DNA from 4 places in the Pedomonas sp. genome. Region 1 is predicted to be linked to each of the others. Evidence: riboswitches for the same ligand, from Rfam matches in the RefSeq annotation. Region 1 holds a riboswitch; each other region holds the start of a gene.
What was found. A riboswitch is a leader RNA that binds a small molecule or an ion and turns the genes downstream of it on or off. The one in region 1 is predicted to bind cobalamin.

Region 1 (5,055 bases):
CGCTCGGCAGGTTTGTCATTGCTCTCGAAGAGACCCCAGGGGTTCATCGAGAGAAGACCGCTTGCAACCCAGGTCAGGGTCAGCACCCCGAAGAGCAATCCCGTCATGTGGTGCCACCACCACAGGCCGCGATAGGGCGAGCCGAGCCTGCCCTTCTTGTGGCGGCGCAGCCGCGCGATGCCGAGCCAGAGGCCGGTTGCGCTCAGGAAACAGCCGAGAAGCGAAGTCCAGATGACGACCTGCGACCAGAGCGCAGCGTCCTGACGCAGCAGGGTCGGGTAGAGCCAGTGCGGCACCGCGCCGAGCCAGCCCCAGAAGCGCTCGGACCGGGTCGTCTGTTGCACGACCTCGCCCGATCCTGCGATATAGACGCTTGCACCGTCCGCATAGTCGACGCGGTAGAGCGGCTGGTGGCGGCGCGCGGTCTGGACGGTCCACTGGTCGATTTGAATTCTGGCGGCGCGAAGCGCGTCGCCTTTGATGCCGAACCGCTCGCCAAAGCCGCGCCCCAACTCGAGCGCATCTTGAGCTGCAAGATTTTCAAGGATGCGGCCCGTTGCAAGATCGATCGTGATCGGCTTTGCGCGCATCTGCGGGGAGGCAGGACCTGGCTCGGCGGCCGGCGTTGCCCGCAGCACCGCCCTAGTGCCCATCTGCTCGACCCTAACCGAGGAGAGCAACATGTCGTCGGCAAGCTCTGTTTGGTCCCAGCTGATGTCGAGTGAAAGCTGCAGGGGCGCGAGCCCCCGCAACTGTTCTTGAGGCTCGAGCCGGGGATAGGGCGAATACATCATGACGAAGCCTGAAAGGCACCAGATCGTCATGACGAGCCCGACAAGAATGCCGAGCCAGCGGTGTAAAAAGAGGAGAGGGTGCAGCATCTGGGCGCTTCTCCTCAGATGCTTGCGCCATAGCTGACCCGAAGCGTGCGCGGCACGCCGCGCGTGAAATAGAGGAAGCGGCCGCTGCCGTCGTCGCGCAGCGCCGAGCCGTAGCCGCGCGTGGCATAATCCTTATTAAAGACGTTCTCGACGTTGACGCCGACGCGATGACGCCGCGCAGCGCCGTCCGGGTAGAGCTGAAAACCGGCGTCGACGACGACATAATTGCCGTAGTTGCGCCGGCCAAAGCCAGAGACGGTACTCCAGGCATCGCCCACCCAGTTAAGGGAAAGATTGGCCCCGAAGGGAATGTCAACCGGGGTGTAGGCGATACTGCCGCGCGCCAGGTGCCTTGGCGTGCGGTCACGCTGCAGGTCGGACCCGGAGTTGCGCGACCGGGTGTAGGTGTAGCTCGCAGCCAGCTGCCAGCCGCCATTAAGGCGTGCGGTCAGCTGCAACTCTGCCCCCCGCACGTTCACGCGCTTGTCGACATTGACGTAGATGCCGTCCGGAAATGCGGGGTCGGTGTAGCTGATGTCGATCAGGTTATCGATCCGGCGCGCGAACAGCGTTGCCTGCCAGTTGAGGGCCGTCTGCGCGATCACGCCGCCCGCACTCAAGTTAACGCCGAGGCTCTCCTCGGGGGCAAGGTTCGGGTTGCCCTTCTCGCAGCAGGGGTCGATCTGATAGAGCTGCGAGGCAGAGGGCAGGAGGAACGACGAGCCGCCGCTCGCCTCGAGATAAAGATATTTGCTCACATCAAAGCGGCCCGAGGCGTTCCAGACCGTTTTTTTAGCGCCGCTGCCGTCGTTGTAACGCAGACCGGCGGCAAGGCGGGCGCGCTCAATGAGGTCGTCGGTGGTGCGGATCTGGAAAATGCCGGCATGGACCTCCTCCTTGGTCGTGGCCGTAAGCAGGACGTCGTCACGTCCCTTGAAACTCTGGTTATCGTAGCCGATCAGATACTCGAAGCCGGGGTGTAGCCGCAGCCGGGCGAGCGCGCTGCCGCCATAGTCCTTGAAGCCCCAGTAGGTACCCGCCGGATAGAGGACGACGGGTGCGCCGGTTGCCACATCGTTGCGGATCTGGACGTAGGCGGTGTTCCAGTCGTGATAATAGGCCTTCAGGTAAAACTGGACGGTATCGCTGCCCACATAATCCAGGCGAAGGCTCGCGATTTCCTCGTTGCGGTCGTTCCGGCTCTCGCGCACGCGTGTCGGTGAGAGGTTATCGAGTTTTGCCTCGGTGTGCTGATACTGCAGGCTCAGCAATACATCCGACCCGAAATCATACCGATACTTCCCGCCGACCGACCAAAGCTCATAGCCGCGTTTGCGGTCGGTCGCACTTGGTTCCATCACGCTGTAGGGGCGATATCCATCCGACTGGTTGCGCGAGGCCCAGGCGACGAAGCGGTGGCCGTTCATGCCGCCACGGACAAAGCCGTCCACACCGGTGCCCGCACGGCTGTCGAGAGTGCCGTTCACCTGTCCGCCGAATGTATCGCTGAACGAGCGGGTGACGACGTTGATGACACCGGCGGCAGCCTGCGTGCCATAGAACAGGCTCTCGCCGCCTTTCAGCACTTCGATACGCTCGACCATGCTGGCCGGGAGCGTGTCATTGGGCGACGTGCTGCCATAAAGCCGGTTGTTGATGCGCACGCCATCAACCGTCCACAGCACGTCCTGTGTCCGTGACCCCTGAAGGGACAGGTCCACATAGCTGAACGGACCGCTTCCCGGCTTCACGTAAAGGCCGGGCACCGACTGGAGGGCGGCGGCAACATCGACCGCACCGCTCCTCTGGAGAGCCTCCTCGCTGATCGTCTCGAGGTCGTGTCCGTAGCGGGCCAGCTCCTGCGGGAGCGTTTCCTCGACGCCGACGCCCGTGACGATAATATCCGGGCTGTTGTCTGCTCGAGCGGCCTTAAAGGCAAAGAGAAGGGTTGCGGCAAACGCCGCTTGAAAAAGATCGCGGGAGTGCATGTCACTCATACCCCGTCGGCGTCAGCGAGACCTGACGGGGAGCCTCCGCGCGAACGGCTGACGCACGCCTCCAGGCGGACGCCTGCAGCGCCCGGAAGCCCTTGTCAGTGCGGCTCCACCGCACGTGCGTCGCTCAGACGGAGTTCCGTGCCGCGGCCATCCCCTGGGCCAAGGCAAGAGCGACCAGACGCAGGCAGGTCTCCTGGCTCACGGGTCATAGCTTGATGCAAAGCCTTCCCAGGCCTCGCATGATTTAGCGTCCGGCCCAGTGGCTGCCGGCGCCCTTCTTGGGTCGCCAGCGATATGCATCGCGCTCGCCGCTTACAGTTGCAGGGACAGCCACGGATTTGGGTGATCGCATCACCCGCACCGTATTCCCTATTAAGCCCTTCTCAGGGCACCGGCGCGATCACGAAGCAGCCAAAAGCCGCTTCGACAGCGGGTATACGCAATCGCAACGAACAATCCAAGCCACTTTCATACTCGGCGTCGTCCTGTAAAGAACGCGGACGTCGCGCGTCCTTGCTGAGATTAAACGCTGAATTTAAAATCGGCCTGAAGGAGTTGGCCCGCGTTTGCGTCAGATCGCGCAAAAGCAAAACAAACCGGCCGGACACGCGCGAGCGCCGCTGTGCCCTTGGCGCAGCGAGCGGCAGGCGCTCAGAGAAAGCAAGCCCGCTGCTCGCCCTCTGCCGCGCGACAGGAGGTCAGGCCGCTTCAGCGTTATCCAAAACCAGCTTGCCGTATGCCTTGAGGCCGCTGAAGGCGAACATGGCGCCCGTGACCGTTGAAAAGGCCGCAACGACGGCAAGCGAGGGACCAAGGTCGCTCATGCCGTCAAACAGGACAGCGTTGATCAGCGGCACGACAGCCGTGCCGATCGACAGTCCGACAAGGCTGTTGGCCAGAAGAAAGAGTGCGGCGTTGGTCGCCCGCATCCGGTTGGGCGTGGCAAGCTGAAGCGCTGCCACCGAACAGCCGAAATAGGCGTGAAAGAAGAAGCACGCCGGGGCGAACATCAGTACGACCAGAAGAGCGCTGGGCATCAATGGCGCGCAGATGGCCGGCACTGCAACCGCCAGCGTCGTCAGCGCCACAACCCGTAGATTGGCGTCAAAGCGGCCCCGCAGAGCCATGCGCTCGGCGAGCAGGCCCCCGCCGATCGAGCCTGCGCTGCCGAGGACCAGGAACACCAGGCCAAGATGCCAGCCGGCCTCGCCCGGCGTCAGTCCAAAGCTGCGGATCAGCAGCGTTGGATACCAGGCGCTCATGCCATAGCCCATGATCCCAAGAGCGCAGGAACTCAGGTAAATGCTGATAAACACGCGCGCGTGGCGGCGCAGGTGGGCAAGCAGTGGCAAGATGCCGGATGCCTCCGGCGCGCTGCCTGTGCTGTTCAGGCTGGCGCGGCGCGGTTCGCGGATCATGGCGACCAGCAGTGCCACCACGATGCCAGGGCTGGCAACCAGCAGGAAGGTGGCCTGCCAGGGCCTCAGCGTGCCCAGAAGCGGCAGGGTGACATCGCCGCTGAAGGCGATCAGGTCGACGACTTTGCCGCCGATCATCAGCGCCGCCCCTGCGCCAATGGTGATACCGAGCGCATAGACCGCCATCGCCCGCGCCAGTTTCGGACGCGGGTAGGCATCGCTCAAGTAAGAATGCGCGGCGGGGGAAAGGGCCGCTTCGCCGAGCCCGACGCCCATGCGCGCGGCAAACAGCAGCGCATAGTTACCGGCCAGGCCGCAAAGGGCGGTCGCTGCGCTCCAGAACAGGACGCCGGCGGCGATGATGCGCTTGCGTTGCAGTCGATCGGCGAGAAGCCCGATGGGAACGCCCGCCACCGCATAGAGGAGCGCGAAGGCCATGCCCTGCAGCAATCCCATCTGCAGGTCGCTGATATCCAGATCGCGGCGGATGGGGTCGACCATGAGGCTGAGGATCTGCCGGTCGACGAAGGAGAGAATATAGGCCAGGAGGAAGATGACCAGGGCGTAGTTCGCCTGTGCGGGGGTGACCCCTGAGGCTGGGACGGACGTTGGGCTGGAGGTTGGACCGGATGTCGGTTGAGACACCGGCCTGGAGGTCAGAGTCGTGCCGGACTGTTTGTCGGCCATAGGAATCAGCCTTTTTTCTGTACCACAGGCGGACCGCGCCTCGGGGAAGTTTGCGCCTCTGTCGGAATGCCG
Region 2 (5,055 bases), on a different contig from region 1:
CGTAAGACACGCCGGGGCAGCCGTAGCCCTTGATGGTGGAGCCGAGCAGGCCGAGCGCCCCTGCTTCGGTCATCATCTCGGGGAAGAACTTTTCATGCCGGTTGCCTTCCACCACGCGGGGCATGAGCTTTTCCTGACAATAGGCCCGGGCGCTGTCACGAATGAGGCGCTCCTCTTCGGTCAGGCTCTCCTCCAGCAGCAGCGGGTCTTCCCAGCGGAACTTGGGCCAGGTGATTTTCCGGGGGCCGGTTGATGCCGTCGCCTCGGTCTGGATGCTCGCCTCGCTCATGGTGTCTCCTCCCCCTTCGTGTGGGTTGGCCTCTGGTGGACAGGCCGGTTCTCAACGCGGGTAGAACATCCCACCAAACCGTGCCAACGACCACAGACAAAGCGCCGAAGGAAGGGGCTATTCCGCCGTCAAAATGACGAAGAGCGCGAGCCGCCTGCTGAACCTCAGCCCAGCCGCAGCCGCTGCGTGGGCAGTACCACCCGCTCGCCATTGGCCGCCGTCACCACTTCCACGGCAACGCCGTAAGCCACGGACATGACATCCGGCGTCAGCACCGTGACGGGCGGGCCATCCGCCACGACCTTGCCCGTGCGCATGACGATCACCCGATCCGCCAGCCGGCCCACCAGCGCCAGGTCATGCAAGGTGACGATAACGCCCCGCCCTTCCTGTGCCAGTTCGCGCAGCAGGCGCACGATGTCGAGCTGGAAGGCCGGGTCCAGCCCGGCCAGCGGCTCGTCCGCCAGAATCCAGTCCGGCTCCCCTGCCAGCACGCGGGCCAGCAGCACGCGCGCCCGTTCGCCGCCTGACAGCGTCAGGATATTGCGGTCACGCAGGTGCCCGAGTTCGCAGCGGTTGATCGCGTCCTCTACTGCCGCGTCATCAGCCGGGCTGGTGCTGATACCGGTGCGGCCATACGGCAGCCGCCCGAGGCGCACGACGGTCTCCACGTCCAGACCCCACGCCACCTCGCGGCCCTGCGCCAGAAAACCGATGCGCAGTGCCCGCTCGCGCGGGTCCATCAGGGAAAGATCGGCAAAGTCAAGGAACACGGAGCCGCTGCTCGGCTCACGGCCGCCGCACAGGCTTGCAAGCCACGTGGACTTGCCGGCGCCGTTGGGGCCGAGCACCGCCGTCACTTCGCCGGAGCGGAAGGTGACGTTCACCGGGCCGACGAGACGGCGCGAGGGCACATCGACGGTCAGGTCTTCACAGGCGAGCGTACTCATGCCAGCTGGCTCCGCATTTTCATGAGCAGGTAAAGGAAGAACGGCGCGCCCAGCACCGCCATGACGATGCCCAGCTTCACCTCGGTGCCGCCGGGCAGCGCCCGCACCACCGTATCCGCTGCCAGCACGAGGGCACTGCCGCCGAAGATGCTGGGCACGAGAAGCGCGCCGGGCCGCGCGCCAACCCACGGGCGCAGCAGGTGCGGCACCACCAGACCGACGAAACCGATGATGCCGGTCACCGCAACGGTCGCCCCGACGGAAATGCCGACGCCGAACAGAATGCGGCGGTGGGTAGCTGCAAGGTCGATCCCCATGGTGCGGGCGGTCATCTCGCCAAGGCTGAGACCGTCCAGCGCGCGTCCGGTCGTCAGCAGCACGCCGCCGCCCAGCAGCACGAACGGCAGGATGATCCAGACGTCGCTCATGCTGCGGTCCGTCAGCGCGCCCATCATCCAGTTGATGATCTCCGCCGTGGCGAAGGGGCTGGGTGCAAGGCTGATGGCAAAGGAGGTCAGGGCCCCAGCAAGGCTGTTGAGGATAATGCCCGCCAGAATGAAGGTGGTCACGCGGTTGGTCTCCACGGCCAGCAGATAGAGCAGCGCCATGCCCGCAACCGCCGCTGCCATGGCACACACCGGCAGCACCCAGATGGCGACGCCGGAAACCCCGAACCAGATGGCCAGGACCGCGCCGAACGCCGCGCAGGCGGAGACGCCAAGGACGCCGGGGTCTGCCAGCGGATTGCGCAGGTAGCCCTGCATGACCGCGCCCGCCAGCCCGAGCGCCCCGCCCACCAGAATGGCGAGCAGGGTTCGAGGCAGGCGCAGATCAAGAATGATGAAGGTCCGGGTGGCTTCCTCATGTGAGAAAATGCCCCACGGCGACACCCACACCTTGCCCACTCCCAGAGAGAGGACGGCCAGCATGAGGATGAGACCGGCAAGGACGGGCAGAACAGGGAGGGACGCGGCGCGGTTCATGAGGCGTTTTCCAAAGCAGTGCGGGCAAGGCGAAGATAGCGTGCGGCTTCCAGCAACGTTGGCCCCCCGCAGTACAACAGCTGCCGGGGATAGGGAGAGGCAAGCATGCGGCCTTCCAGTCGCTTGAGCACCGGATGGGAGAGCAGGCGATCACCCCCGGCGCTGGCATCGGCACCGTCCGCGCCGGTCAACAGCAGGCGGGGCGGATTTTCGACCAGTTCTTCCAGCCGCACGACGCCCCAGAAGTTGACGCCGTAGCGCGCCGAGACGTTGCGCAGCCCGGCGCGGGCCAGCAGATCGTCCTGCAACGTGCCTGCGCCCGGCGAGAAGCCGCCCGGCTGAAGGATGAGAGCGGGCACCGGCGGTCCGGCATCCGACGCTTGCGGGCGCAGAGCCTCCAGCGCCGCCTCGATCCGGCGCACCAATGCCTCACCCCGTTCAGGATGGCCGACGCGGGCGGCAACATCCCGAACCTGAGCATGACTTTCCTCGACCGTTGCAGGCACGCCGAACAACGCCACCGGAATGTTCATGCGCTCCAGCGCCCGACGGGTGGCGGGAGCGGTATGAATGCTGGCCAGCACCAGATCCGGCTTCAGAAGCAGGATTTCCTCGGCCGTCTCGTAGGTCACGGGGAAGCGCCGCGCCGCCTGCGCAACAGCGGATTGCTCCGGATCGCGCGAGAAGTGGCTGAGCGCCGTGATCTGGGCGTCATCGGCCACTTCCAAAAGAATGGCGTCAAGACAGGGATTGAGGGAGACGATCCGCCGAGGTCTGTTTTCCTTGAGCAGAGCGGCGCTATCCGCATCCGTCCTGCCCGGGGCAATGGCGGCGATGGCGTTCCTTGCCTCCGACAGCCCCGAGATGGCGAACGGCAAGGAGGCGGTCAGAAGCGTTGCCAGCAACCACGCTGCGCCGCGCCCCATCCTTCGCCTTCGTTCCTGTTTGCGGCTGCACCGCACCTGTGCTTCCGACACGACCCTGACCCACGTGAGGCCGGCATGCGACCCACGGGGCACGGCACCGGCACCTTCCACCAAGGCCGGAGCGAAGCGGCGTCAGGACATGACGAGGTTCCGCGCGCTGACCGGCCAGCTCGGCGTCGTCTCACGGGAAAACCGCTCGCCCGGCACACCCCGACCGCGCGAAGGACGACTGCGGCAGGCAGGTCTCCTGGCTTGCGGGTCATCGTTCGGTGCGCGCCGCCTTCCCGGCCCCCGGCATAAAAGCTGGGCCCAGTGGCTCGATAGCGCGCGAACTCGCCGCATACAGTTGCGGGGGCAGCCCCGGATTGCCGGCCGGCCCCAGGAGGACCAGCGCGTCACCGGGTTCCCTTTTCACCCCCGGTTGAGGGGGAACCTGCCGCAGCGATTTGGGTAAACCTGCCGGCATGGGCCGTCAAGGCAACGATTCTGCACACCCAGGGCGATCCGATCATACCCGGGGCGATCAGGGTCGGCCCGAAAAGACTGTGGCGGCAGGAGATCCCGCCGCCACGACCTGTTCAGCATGTGTGCAGGCAACGACTAGCGCTGCTGGTGCTCGCCCTTGCCATGCTCGGGGCGATCCATCGGCTCGTTGTCCTGCTGGGGCTTTGCGTCCACATCCCGCTCTGGATGGGCCACGTGATCGGTTTCCGGGTGCTGGTCCGACGGCCGGAAATCACATTCCTTCGGCTGAACGCGCGGGCCGTCAACCACCATGGATACGGGGTCGCTGGCCGGGAAGGATTCCTCGATCGCTTCGTCCAGAGCTTCGTCGGCGCGCTTGACCGTTTCTTTCTTGCAATCGTCAGGCACGCCCTTGTCCTTGTTCGGATCGACGGACGAAGGGGACTGGTTTGTCATTGCACGTCTCCATTCTTGCGGGGCGAAGCAGGACATTGATGCAGTGGCAGCGGTTCGCCCCTTATGAAAGAAAACCGCAAATACCTTGATCTGTTCCTCTGCTCGTCGCCCTTACTGCCCAGTTTGGGTAACTCTGCCCTGAAGGACGAGGCGTCCGGAGGCGACATCGATCGGCCGCACGCAGACAAGCGGCGAAGGTCCGCTGTTGCTGACCACCATGCTGGCCGTCATGCCATCGAACCGCAGCGTGTTCTTGTCGCCAAGCATTGCGGCAGGCACCTCCACGTCCAGCGTATTGCCGGTCATTGCGGTGGACAGGCTGGCGGGCTTGGTCATCAGCGGCAGGGCACCGGGCGCGGCGGCCATGCCGTCCATGATCCGGAGCCCGTAGGGCCCGCAGCCCATGGAGGGCACCAGCACCATCCAGTGCGGATGCCAGTCCATCGAGAAGCGGGTGCCGCCGACGTCTTCCACCAGATCCGGATGGCTCACCAGCGCCAGCGCCAGCAGGCCCTGCCCGCGCGGGAAGCCCGCTGCGGCGGTATCGGCGCTTGTCGGCCAGATATACGCATACATCTGGCTGCCCTCGAATTTTCCGATACGGGGCGGCACGCTGGCCCCCGCATTGCCGCGCAGCGTCATGCGGAAGTGCAGGAGATCCCCATCCGCGCGAACCTCTGCGGTACTGATATCAAATGTCGGGTCGATGGCCTCGTTCACAGGCGACATGATTGCATTGGCCAGCGCAACCCCACCAAGGCCGAAGGCCGTCAATCCAATTGCGGCTGTGACAAAGCGCGTTTTACGCATGCGGAACCCCTCTTCATTTTCATTTAATAAACGAAACCGAAGCCGGTTAGCTCCGCGCCGCTGGTGGAAACCCCGGTGGAAACCAGCGCCCGAACCGAGAATGCGGGACGGCCAGCGACCGCCCCGCATTCCGGGTGTTGCTGTGCGCAGTACGGCCAGCAACAGACGTTAGCGCT
Region 3 (5,055 bases), on a different contig from region 1:
CCACCAGTCCGAGGAAGCCCAGTCCCGCCAGGAAGAACGCGCCACTCCACCACAGCAGGGATCGGATCTGGCGGTTGAGCAGCCATGAGAGCAGCAGCAATCCACTGACCAGGCCGAGGTTGAGCAGGGCCGCAATAAACAGCGAGAGCGGATCAAGAGGCATGTGAGCGTTTTTCGTACTCTCTGGAGCGAGACAGCCGAACGTTAATGCTGAATCATGAATTAACCGTTATTCCAGCAAATAACTCTGGTGCCGCAGAAGGAAGTGCCGAAACGAAACGTTCCATGTTCATGCCATACATATATATATCCTTGGCATATATATAACGACCAGAGACAGGCGCGGCGGGAAGGGTGCTCGGCGCCCCTCCCACACACACCGCACGTCCGCCATCAGGCGAGGCGGTCTCAGGCTGACCGGACCTCCCTGACGAAAGCGTCCACTTCCACCCGCAGCATTTCCACCTGTTCGTTCATGGTCTGGGCTGACCGCAGCACTTCCTCGGCGGCGTCGCCGGTCACGCTGGCGGCGGCGGTCACACCGCTGATATTGGTGGTCACGTCCCGGGTGCCGCCGGCGGCACGCTGCACGCTGTGGGCAATCTCCTGCGTGGCGGCCATCTGGGCGTCCACTGCTGCGGAGACCGTCTCGGCAATCTGGCTCATCTCCTGGATCACCTGCGCGATCGCCTGGATGTCGGCGACGACGGCGCCGGTTGCGGCCTGCATCTCCTGCACCTGCGCGGCAATCTCTTCGGTTGCGCGGGCGGTCTGGTTGGCCAGCTGCTTGACCTCGGATGCGACCACCGAGAAACCCTTGCCGGCATCTCCGGCGCGGGCAGCCTCGATGGTGGCATTCAACGCCAGCAGATTGGTTTGCTCGGCGATGGAGTTGATGAGTTCCACCACTTCACCCACCTTGCGGGCAGCCGCGGCCAGACCTTCCACCTTGGTGTCGGTGCTGCGGGCTTGATCGGTCGCACGGAGGGTAATGGTGGTTGACTGTTCCATGCGGCGGCCGATTTCCCGGATGGAAGCGGCGAGTTCCTCGGCAGCGGCGGCCACGGCCTGCACGTCTTCAGACGCCTGTTCCGAAGCGCCGACAACGGCTCCGGCCTGACGGCTGGCCTGCTCGGCGGCGGCGGACATGGACTGGGCAACGCTCTCCATGCCCGAGGCCTGATCGGCGACGGAGCCGACAACGCCGCCTACCTTCGATTGGAAGTTGTTGGCAAGGGCATCGATCAGCGCGCGTTTCTCTTGCTCCGCCTGTGCGGCGGCTGCGGCCCTTTCGGCTTCCTGCCGTTCACGTTCGGCTGCCTTCTCCTGCTCGATCCGCTCCTTTTCGGCGGCCTGCTCCAACTCCAGCTGTGTCTTCTGGATGGCGTTCTGGCGGGCCACTTCCACGGCGCGGGCCATGTCGCCGATTTCGTCCTTGCGGTCACGGTGCGGCACGACCAGATCGGTCTCACCATCAGCAAGGCGAAGCATGGTTCCGGTAAGCCCGGTAAACGGGCGGCTAATGACCCGATGCAGGGTAATGCCGAAGGCGGTGGACCCCAGAACGACAAACGCGATGCCGATCCACAGCGAGTATGACATGGTGTCGAAGGCATCCTGCCGCGTGACGCTGCGCTCTGCCAGCAGTTCGCGCTCGGCCATCTCGGCCTCGGCCAGCGTCTGGCGGAGGGTGTCCATGATGGCCTTGCCCCGACCCGAACTTTCGATCTCGCGAGCGGCGCTGACAGTCTCAGGATTATCCATCAGGCGGATGATCTGGTCTGCCACTTCGCTCTGCCAGGTCGCCGCGATGCGGGCGACGTCATCGAGACGTTGCTGCTGACCGGCGTTGTCGCGGGTCAGCTCCTTGGCCCGCTTCCAGGCCTGCTCGAACTGCCGGTTGCCGTCGTGATAGGGCTCCAGAAACTTTTCGTCACTGGAGATCATGTAGCCGCGCAGGCCGACCTCCTTGTTGACCATGCTGGTCGTGGCGAGGTCGAGAGCATCAAGCACTTCATATGTATGGTTATTTACGTCGGTCGCCGTCTCGGCAACCATGATGCTGCGGCCAACCACGGCACTCATGAGGATAACCGCAAAGCCCACGCAGGCGAACGCAACGGAGATCTTCCGGCTTATTGGCAGATTGTTCAGAAACGACATGACACTACACCTGGCACTAAAAAACAGCAGTCGCGGATTAGACCTCCGGACCAACTTGCTGCAAATCACCGAGAAACATGAAATTATTATTAATCAGTTTGGATGGCTCAGGTGTTTTTCAGGTAGGTTGCCTGTGTCGGATTTTCGTCTTTCGTAGTGCGGAATAATATTTCGCCGCGGTAATACATCCCTCGTGTGGCCAACAGTATTGAAGCCGCACGGGCGATTGATCTCTTCCGGCACAGCTCCAGCGTGGCGGGCATGCCAGAAGCAGACTCAGGAAACAGTGAGAGGCGGGGACGTCAGTTGAGGTTGTGACCCAGGCCTTAGCTGAATGGCTGTGCCACGGCTTTGCTGCGAATATACTCGCTGATGCGCTTGTTCAGCTTCTGCAGTTCCTGCAGGCTCAGCTGCAGGGGCAGTTCGCCGCCGCCTTCCATGCCGGCAAGCAGGGCCGGGCTGCCGTTGGCGGTTTCACCCAGCTGGAACGATTCAACCGTGATCGGCTGCACGGCGTCGTTCTGGTCCGGCTGATGCTGCCGCAGATAGCCCAGTTCAGAGGACAGGGCGGCAACGGCCAGCGGAATGCAGCCGGGGGTGAAATCCAGCCGGAACTGTTCCCCCTTGGTGGATTCGACCACAAGATAAAGGCAGCGCTTTTCACCGTCGATGCCGCTCTCCCGCACCAGCGCGAAGGTGGGGGCGGTATCATCGTCAAACTCTCCGGTCACGTCAGGCAAATCCTCGGACATCTGAACGGCAAAAGTGCCGTCCTGCTGCATCTGCGGTGCAGACAGGAACTCAAGCTGGTGCTGGGCGGAGCTGGGGGTCTGGCTTGCGCCAGTTCTGGCCTTCGGCACGGGCGACCTTCTTCATCTACAATTTAATTCTTCAAACCAACATCTACGCGTGTATTTCCCAAATCTGGCGCAGATGGCGGGAATGTCCAGCGCCGCAGGGTCGTATTTCAGCAGGCTGCTTTCGTTGCGGGCTTGACGTGTGCGGTGGCCCGGATTAGCCCTCATGCTCGCAACAGGCCCCCCGAAAGGGGGTTAAAAGGGAACGTGGTGCCAGGGTCCGCCCATCAGGCCGCACTCTCAGTCCACGGCTGTCCCCGCAACTGTAACCGGCGAGCGCCGTCTCGATTACGCCACTGGAAGACCGGGGAAGCCCGGAAACTGGGAAGGCAGAGACGGGGCGATGACCCGAAAGCCAGGAGACCTGCCTGTTGTCGTCGCCTTGCATGCTGCCGGGAGAGTGGTGTGCGACGGGTTCTTCCGGAACGGCGACATCAACCGTCAGGGTTGCTGTGCCGGGTGCCGGGATGAGTCCGCGTGCCGCCCTGCAGGAACGGCGCACGCCTCCCTGACAAAGAACGACTGATTTGTATTGGGAGGGCTGGCATGTCGCCCCGCCTCGTAATTCTGCTTACCACTGCGGCCCAGCTCGGGTTTGCCGCCACCAGCGCCCGGGCCGAAGAACCCGTCAATCCGCTGAACCAGATTGTTGTCTCCGCCACCCGCACCGAACAGGCGCTGGGCGTCACCGGAACGTCGGTCAGCGTCATCACCGCCGAGGATATCCGCGCCACGCAGAAAGTCATGCTGTCCGATGTGCTGCGTGAGACGCCCGGTGTCACCGTGGTGCGCTCGGGCGGCCCCGGCGCGCAGACCAGCATGTTCATTCGCGGCGTCGGCGGCGAGCAGACGGCCATCCTGATCGATGACGTCCGGATCAACGATCCCTCGACCCCGGGCGGCACGGCCCACGTCACAGACCTCATCACCACCGGCGTCCAGCGCGTCGAGGTTCTGCGCGGCCCGCAATCCACGCTGTACGGCAGCCACGCCATTGGCGGTGTCGTCAACATCATTACCCAGCAGGGCGAGCCGGGCCTGCGCGGCGAGGCGCTCGTTGAAGGCGGTAGCTTCGACAGCTGGCGCGCGGCGGGCACCGTGGCAGGCGGCACCGAGAAGGTGCAGGGCTCGCTCTCGGCCAGCTTCTACGACACCGATGGCGTCTCGGCGGCCGACAAGGACGACGGCAACACCGAGAAGGACGGTTACCGCAACTGGGGGCTGCTGGGCAGCGTCGGCGCGGAACTGTCCGACAACCTGCGCCTCGACCTGAAGGGCCTCTACAACAACGGTCGCGCCGAATATGACGGCTTCCCGCCGCCGCTCTACACCTTCGCCGATACCGACAACAACAGCCGCAACGAGCTCTACTCGGGCTACGCGGGCCTGACCCTCGGCACGCCGGAGGGTCGCATGACCAACCGGCTGGCCGTCGGCTTCAGCCGCACCGACCGCGAGGACTTCGAAGGCGACGTCAAGACCAACGACACGCGCGGCCAGAACCGCCGGTTCGAGTATCAGGGTGTCGTCCGCGTCACCGAGGCGGCCGAGCTGACCTTCGGCGCGGAGACCGAGCGCACCAAGATCCGCAACATCGGGCAGTGGGATCTGGAGCCGCTGAAGGCTGCCGTTGATATGCACAGCCTCTATGCGCAGGGTCAGGCCACGCTGGTGGAGAACCTCACCCTGACGGCGGGCGTGCGCTATGACGATCACGACACTTTCGGCGATCACACCAGCTTCCGTGTGGCGGGCGCCTATCAGGTTCCGCAGACGGACACGCTGCTGCGTGCCAACTGGGGCGAGGGGTTCAAGGCGCCGACGCTCTATCAGCTCTACAGCATCTACGGAAACGCGGACCTTCAGGCCGAAACCAGCAAGGGCTGGGAAGTCGGCATCGATCAGGGCTTCGTGGAAGGGCGCATCCGCGTCAGCGCCACCTGGTTCCAGAACAAGCTGAACAACCAGATCGACTATGTGAACTGCACCGTGGGCGATCCGCAGTGCGCCTCGGGCCGCTGGGGCTATTATGACA
Region 4 (5,055 bases), on a different contig from region 1:
CCGCTCAGGCCGTCTTCACCTGGAAAGGCGAGCGTCTGGAGGCGTCTTAGAAAGGCAGATTATACAGGCGAACCGCGTTGTCCTGGAGAACCTTCTTTTTGGTCACGAAATCGTAGCCTCCCAGGACGTCAACGATATGCTCCTGCGCGCCCGGGTAGAGCGAGGTCGGATGCGGGAAGTCGGTCTCGAACATCACATTGTCGACACCGACCGTCTCCAGCAGCAGTTTGGGGCCGACCTTTTCAAACCAGAACGTGCAGTAGAAATGATCGCGGAAATATTGCCATGGCCTGCGCGTCAGGATCTGGGAGAAGCGCGGCAGCATTTCGTTGAACTGGTGTTCAAGCGCTTCAATGGCAAACGGCACCCAACCCATACCGCTCTCGATCAGGCCGATCTTCAGATTGGGATGGCGATCGAGCCGACCCGAGACCATCCAGTTGCCCAGCGTCGCCGCGTTGCCGATCGAGAACATGGTGGCGACGACCGATAGCGTCTGCTCGAACTCGAAGCCCTCCCAGGTCAAGGTGTTGGGATCGATCGCCGCGTTCAGGTGGAAGTTGAGCGGCGTGCCCGTCGCATCGCACATCTCCAGGAACGGCGTCCAGTAATCATGCATAAAGCTGGGAACACCGACCCGCTCGGGCGTGTCGGGCAGAACGAAGCCCTTCAGTCCCATGTCGATGCAGCGACGGGCTTCCTTTTCCAGCTCGGCCTGATCCCAGAACGGCAGGTGCGCCATGCTGAAGATGCGCTGGCCCGATTCAGCCTGGTATTCGGCAGAGGCGTCGTTGAAGATCTGGATAATGCTGAGCGCCAAGGCCGGGTCGCGCAGCGACATCAGGGAACCCGCCTGGGTCACGCCCGAGTTCTGGAAGCAGATCTGGGCGTAGATGCCCATGTCATCCATCGCCTTCAGCCGTTCCTTGATCATGTGACCGCCCGGATGGCCCTCTTCGAGCGTCGGAAAGGCAAGGCGGCCGAGCAGCTTGTTGTTGTCGGCCCGGATGACGTTGCCGCCCATGGTGCCAAAGTCACGGTCACCGACGAACCAGCGGTCCGTGCCGTTGACCCGCCTGACATGCGGAACCTTGTCCTTGAGCGCCGCGGGAGCGCGCGAAGTGAACAGGTCAGGCGCCTCGGTGATATGGGTGTCGGTATCGACGATCTTGATCCCCTCGAGGGAGGGGTGCAGACCCGTCGACTGCGAAGCATAATCAACCTCGCGGATCACGCCGCCCGGCAGATAGCCCGCCGCCGACCAGTATTTGCGCGCATTCTGAGAGATATCGTCCTGTTTCGCATCCGCCATGTCTCACCCACTTTGTTTATTGATTGAACGGTCTCCCCTTTTGATACCAAGTCCTCGATTGACCGTATCATTCGGATCGGACAAACTTTGTGCATGAACGGCCAAACACTCATGTCTGGGAGCGACCCTGAGTTCAAGATGGTGCCGATGGTGGCCCCATCGATGCGCCCCTGCGCCGGCGCCATTCCGCAGGACGACTATGATCTGGACACGCCATGGCACTGCCATGACATGCATCAGCTCCAGTATGCCTTCAGCGGCATGATCGAAGTGGAGGATCGCTTCGGGAGCTACTTCATTCCCCGGGCGCTGGCGGCCTGGATCCCGGCGGGCGTCGTCCACCGCACCCGGATCCATCGGGTACGCTCTGCCTCGATCTTCTTCGAGCCCCACATGATCCCTGTTGCCGGAGACAGGATCCGCATCATCCAGGTCTCCCCGCTCATGCGCGAGATGGTGATGGGGGCGATGCGCTGGCCGCTCTATGGCGAACTGGACCGAACGGGCCACGCCTACTTCCAGGCGCTGGCCTGCCTGTGCACCGAATGGATCGAAGAGGAGGCGCCTCTGCGCCTGCCCAGTCTGCCCGACGAGCGGCTGGAAACGGCTGCCCTTTATACCCGCAAGAACCTTAAGACCTGCGATATCGCCACTGTCAGCAAGCATTGCGGTTTGTCCGAGCGTACCTTGCGACGCAAATTCCAGGCATCCATCGGGATGAGCTGGGAGCAATACCGGCAGCGCGCCAGACTCCTGAAAGCCGCGGCCCTGCTCAATGAAGGCAAGCTGCCGATCGGCACGATCGCTGCTGAGGTCGGCTTTGAGAGCCAAAGCTCCTTCGCCCGCGCCTTCAAAAGCCTGACCGGGATCAATCCCAAGGAATTCAAATCGTCCGAGCCAAGGCGTTAAGGGTATGGCGGCAATGGTGCAACCACGGTTGGGAGCGCCTCTGCACGGGAAGACGCCCAACAATGCTGATCTTCTTCAACCCAAGAACGCCCAAGAGGTCATCCTCGCTGCAAAGCGGGCTGCTTCCTCGATTTTCTTGCACACCGGCCTCACGGCAGATTTCAAGGCTCCGCATCAGGTCGGCGCGCTGCACATTCCGGATAGGACAACCAGACGGGTTGACGGCATGGCGGCAACATTCCTATGACCCCTCGTGCAACAGGTTCCCCCTTAGGGGGATGAAAACGGGAATGGGGTGCGAATCCCCGGCTGTCCCTGCAACTGTCAGCGGCAAGTCTTCGGTCACAGAGCCATTGGGACACCCTCCCGAGAAGGCGACCGGCAAGGCGATGACCCGCGAGCCAGGAGACCTGCCTGTTGCCGTCGTCTTTCGGCTGGCCAGGGAGTGCCGGGCGAACGGGACCTCCCGCAGGACGACATGAGCGCCCATTGAGTTGCCGCAGCAACGCGGCAGCACGAAGGGCATCTGTTGTGAACCATGGCCTGCGCTGCCCGCAGGCCGACGGGAGAGGCATTATGCTCACCCCAGTTGAAAATGTAGCGGCCGTTGTCGTTTGCAACACCTGCCGTCTTGCCAAGGATCAGCCCTCTGACGACGAGGGACGGCGCGGCGGGCGACTGCTGGCCGATCTGCTACGCGACGTACAAAAGGCGCGACCGGACTATGCCGCCGTCGCCATTCAAGAAATGCCCTGCCTGTTTGCGTGCGGCGAGCACTGCACCGTGCACCTGCGCGCACCAGACAAGATCAGCTACGTGCTCGGCCGTTTCGCGCCGACGCTCGAAGATGCAACCGCCATTCTGGATTACGCGGCCCAATATGCGGCGAGCCCGGAGGGCGTCGTGCCGTATCGCCAGTGGCCCGAAGGCGTGAAGGGTCACTTCATCACACGCATGCCCCCGGCCGGATTTGTTGCAGAATGACTTCGTTTCCTGATCGCGCTGCGCTTGACGCGGCGCTGGCTGCACTTCCCGAAGCGGATACGGCGGCTGTCGAGCAGGCACGCGCACTCCAGAGGTCCCTCTGCAAACCGGAAGGCTCGTTGGGACGGCTGGAAGAAATCGCCCTGTTCATGGCGGGCTGGCAAGGCACGCAGCACCCCTGCCTGCGCCGGGGCCAGACGGTGGTCTTCGCCGGCAACCATGGCATCGCCCGGCACGGGGTCAGCGCCTTTCCGCCCGAGACGACGCGCGACATGGTGCTGAATTTCGAGCGCGGCGGCGCAGCCATCAATGCGCTCTGCGGCGTTGCCGGCTTCGAGTTTCAAGTGGTCTCGCTGGAGCTGGACTGCCCGACTGCCGATTTCACGGCGGGTGCGGCCATGACCGAAGCCGAGGTGCTGAGGGCCCTCTCGATCGGTGCGCAGGCGATCAGCGCCGACACGGACCTTCTCGTCATCGGTGAGATGGGCATTGCCAACACAACGACGGCAGCGGCGCTTGCCTGCCTGATCTATGGCGGTGCGCCGGCAGAATGGGTGGGCCGTGGCACCGGCGTCGACCCACTGGGGGTCCAGCGAAAAATCGACGTGGTGAGGCGAGCGGTTGCGCTCCACGGCGACACCCCGCGCATGGCGCTGGACCTGCTGGCAGCCGTGGGCGGGCGCGAACTGGCGGCCATGGCAGGCGCGGTTCTTGGCGCTCGGCTGAGGCGCATTCCGGTTCTGCTCGATGGCTTCATCTGCTGCGCTGCCATAGCGCCGCTCGCTGTTCAGAATCCGCAGATCATCCAGCACTGCCTGGCCGGACATCAATCCGAAGAGCCGGGGCACCTGCGGGTCCTGCAGCATTTCGGCCTGTCGCCGCTGCTGCAGTTGAACATGCGCCTGGGCGAGGCCAGCGGCGCTGCTGTTGCAGCCTTGCTGGTCAAAGCCGCCCTCGCCGCGCACAACCAGATGGCAACGATCGACGAAGCGCTCAGCGGCAACCTGCCCCAGCGCCGCGCGACAGCCTTGGCCGGATGACCGGGAAGCGCACCGAGGGACAGCATGCCCCGCAGGCTGTGGTCGCGGGTCAGGGCCCCGCCGCCTGGCCCTTGTGGATGCTCCGGCATGGGATGCCAGCACAGACCGGGGCCATGCTGGGCTGGACGGACAGCCCCTTGTCGGCCCTGGGCGAGAGGCAGGCTCGGGCTCAGAGCGAGCGCCTGTCCGCACAGGGCATTACGCAAATCCTTTCCTCAGATCTGGCGCGCTGCCAGGCGACGGCCCGGATCACGGCCGAGCGGCTGTCCGGTCAAAGCCAGCCGGCGCTGACCGTTGCTCTGAGCGCTGACCTGCGCGAGTTGAATTTCGGCGCATGGGACGGGCAGCCGGCTGCATCCATTGCACCGGATGCCCTTCGGGACTTCTATGCAGATCCGGATCGATGCCCGCCGCCGCAAGGTGAACGCTGGTCCGATTTAACGGCCCGTGTGAGCCGGGCACTGGAGACCCTCTCTCCCCGGCCCACTCTCATTGTTGCCCATGGCGGCAGCATGCGGGCGGCCCTCTCGGTCCTGCTCGGGTGGGACATGCGCCAGTGTTGGACGATCGATCTGCCCTATGCCGCGCTGCTGCGCTTCCAGGTGTGGGACATACGCCCGCGCACGGCCCAACTCACCGGGCTTTTCCTGCTGGAGGACAGGCTATGAACCGGACACCGGGGCGTGGCGCGGCACTGCGCGGCACTGCCAGACAGGCCGCTCTGGCAATTCAGTTCATGACCCGGCTGCCCATGCCTGCCCTTGCCGTCTCGAGCGAAGATTTTCAGGCCGCCATGCGCTGGTTCCCGCT

Region 2: it holds a riboswitch for cobalamin, as region 1 does, so the genes downstream of both, VIG90_RS19340 (ABC transporter substrate-binding protein) here and VIG90_RS10470 (TonB-dependent receptor) in region 1, are expected to answer to the same signal.
Region 3: it holds a riboswitch for cobalamin, as region 1 does, so the genes downstream of both, VIG90_RS19360 (TonB-dependent receptor plug domain-containing protein) here and VIG90_RS10470 (TonB-dependent receptor) in region 1, are expected to answer to the same signal.
Region 4: it holds a riboswitch for cobalamin, as region 1 does, so the genes downstream of both, VIG90_RS03145 (DUF1636 domain-containing protein) here and VIG90_RS10470 (TonB-dependent receptor) in region 1, are expected to answer to the same signal.

The regions. Positions count from the first base shown of each region.
Region 1 covers NZ_DATBUP010000137.1:4,043-9,097, reverse strand. The annotation lists gene VIG90_RS10475 (PepSY domain-containing protein) at 1-881, opposite strand, end outside; gene VIG90_RS10470 (TonB-dependent receptor) at 896-2,878, opposite strand; cobalamin riboswitch at 3,045-3,289, opposite strand; gene VIG90_RS10465 (MFS transporter) at 3,577-4,983, opposite strand.
Region 2 covers NZ_DATBUP010000268.1:21,686-26,740, forward strand. The annotation lists gene VIG90_RS19325 (acyl-CoA dehydrogenase) at 1-289, opposite strand, end outside; gene VIG90_RS19330 (ABC transporter ATP-binding protein) at 454-1,239, opposite strand; gene VIG90_RS19335 (iron ABC transporter permease) at 1,236-2,222, opposite strand; gene VIG90_RS19340 (ABC transporter substrate-binding protein) at 2,219-3,148, opposite strand; cobalamin riboswitch at 3,369-3,600, opposite strand; gene VIG90_RS19345 (hypothetical protein) at 3,749-4,069, opposite strand; gene VIG90_RS19350 (hypothetical protein) at 4,181-4,879, opposite strand.
Region 3 covers NZ_DATBUP010000268.1:27,459-32,513, reverse strand. The annotation lists gene VIG90_RS19375 (GGDEF domain-containing protein) at 1-163, opposite strand, end outside; gene VIG90_RS19370 (methyl-accepting chemotaxis protein) at 409-2,163, opposite strand; gene VIG90_RS19365 (hypothetical protein) at 2,490-3,023, opposite strand; cobalamin riboswitch at 3,181-3,406, shown strand; gene VIG90_RS19360 (TonB-dependent receptor plug domain-containing protein) at 3,567-5,055, shown strand, end outside.
Region 4 covers NZ_DATBUP010000036.1:25,432-30,486, reverse strand. The annotation lists gene VIG90_RS03160 (amidohydrolase family protein) at 47-1,312, opposite strand; gene VIG90_RS03155 (helix-turn-helix transcriptional regulator) at 1,406-2,221, shown strand; gene VIG90_RS03150 (hypothetical protein) at 2,226-2,468, shown strand; cobalamin riboswitch at 2,465-2,653, shown strand; gene VIG90_RS03145 (DUF1636 domain-containing protein) at 2,798-3,205, shown strand; gene cobT (nicotinate-nucleotide--dimethylbenzimidazole phosphoribosyltransferase) at 3,202-4,245, shown strand; gene VIG90_RS03135 (histidine phosphatase family protein) at 4,323-4,913, shown strand; gene cobS (adenosylcobinamide-GDP ribazoletransferase) at 4,910-5,055, shown strand, end outside.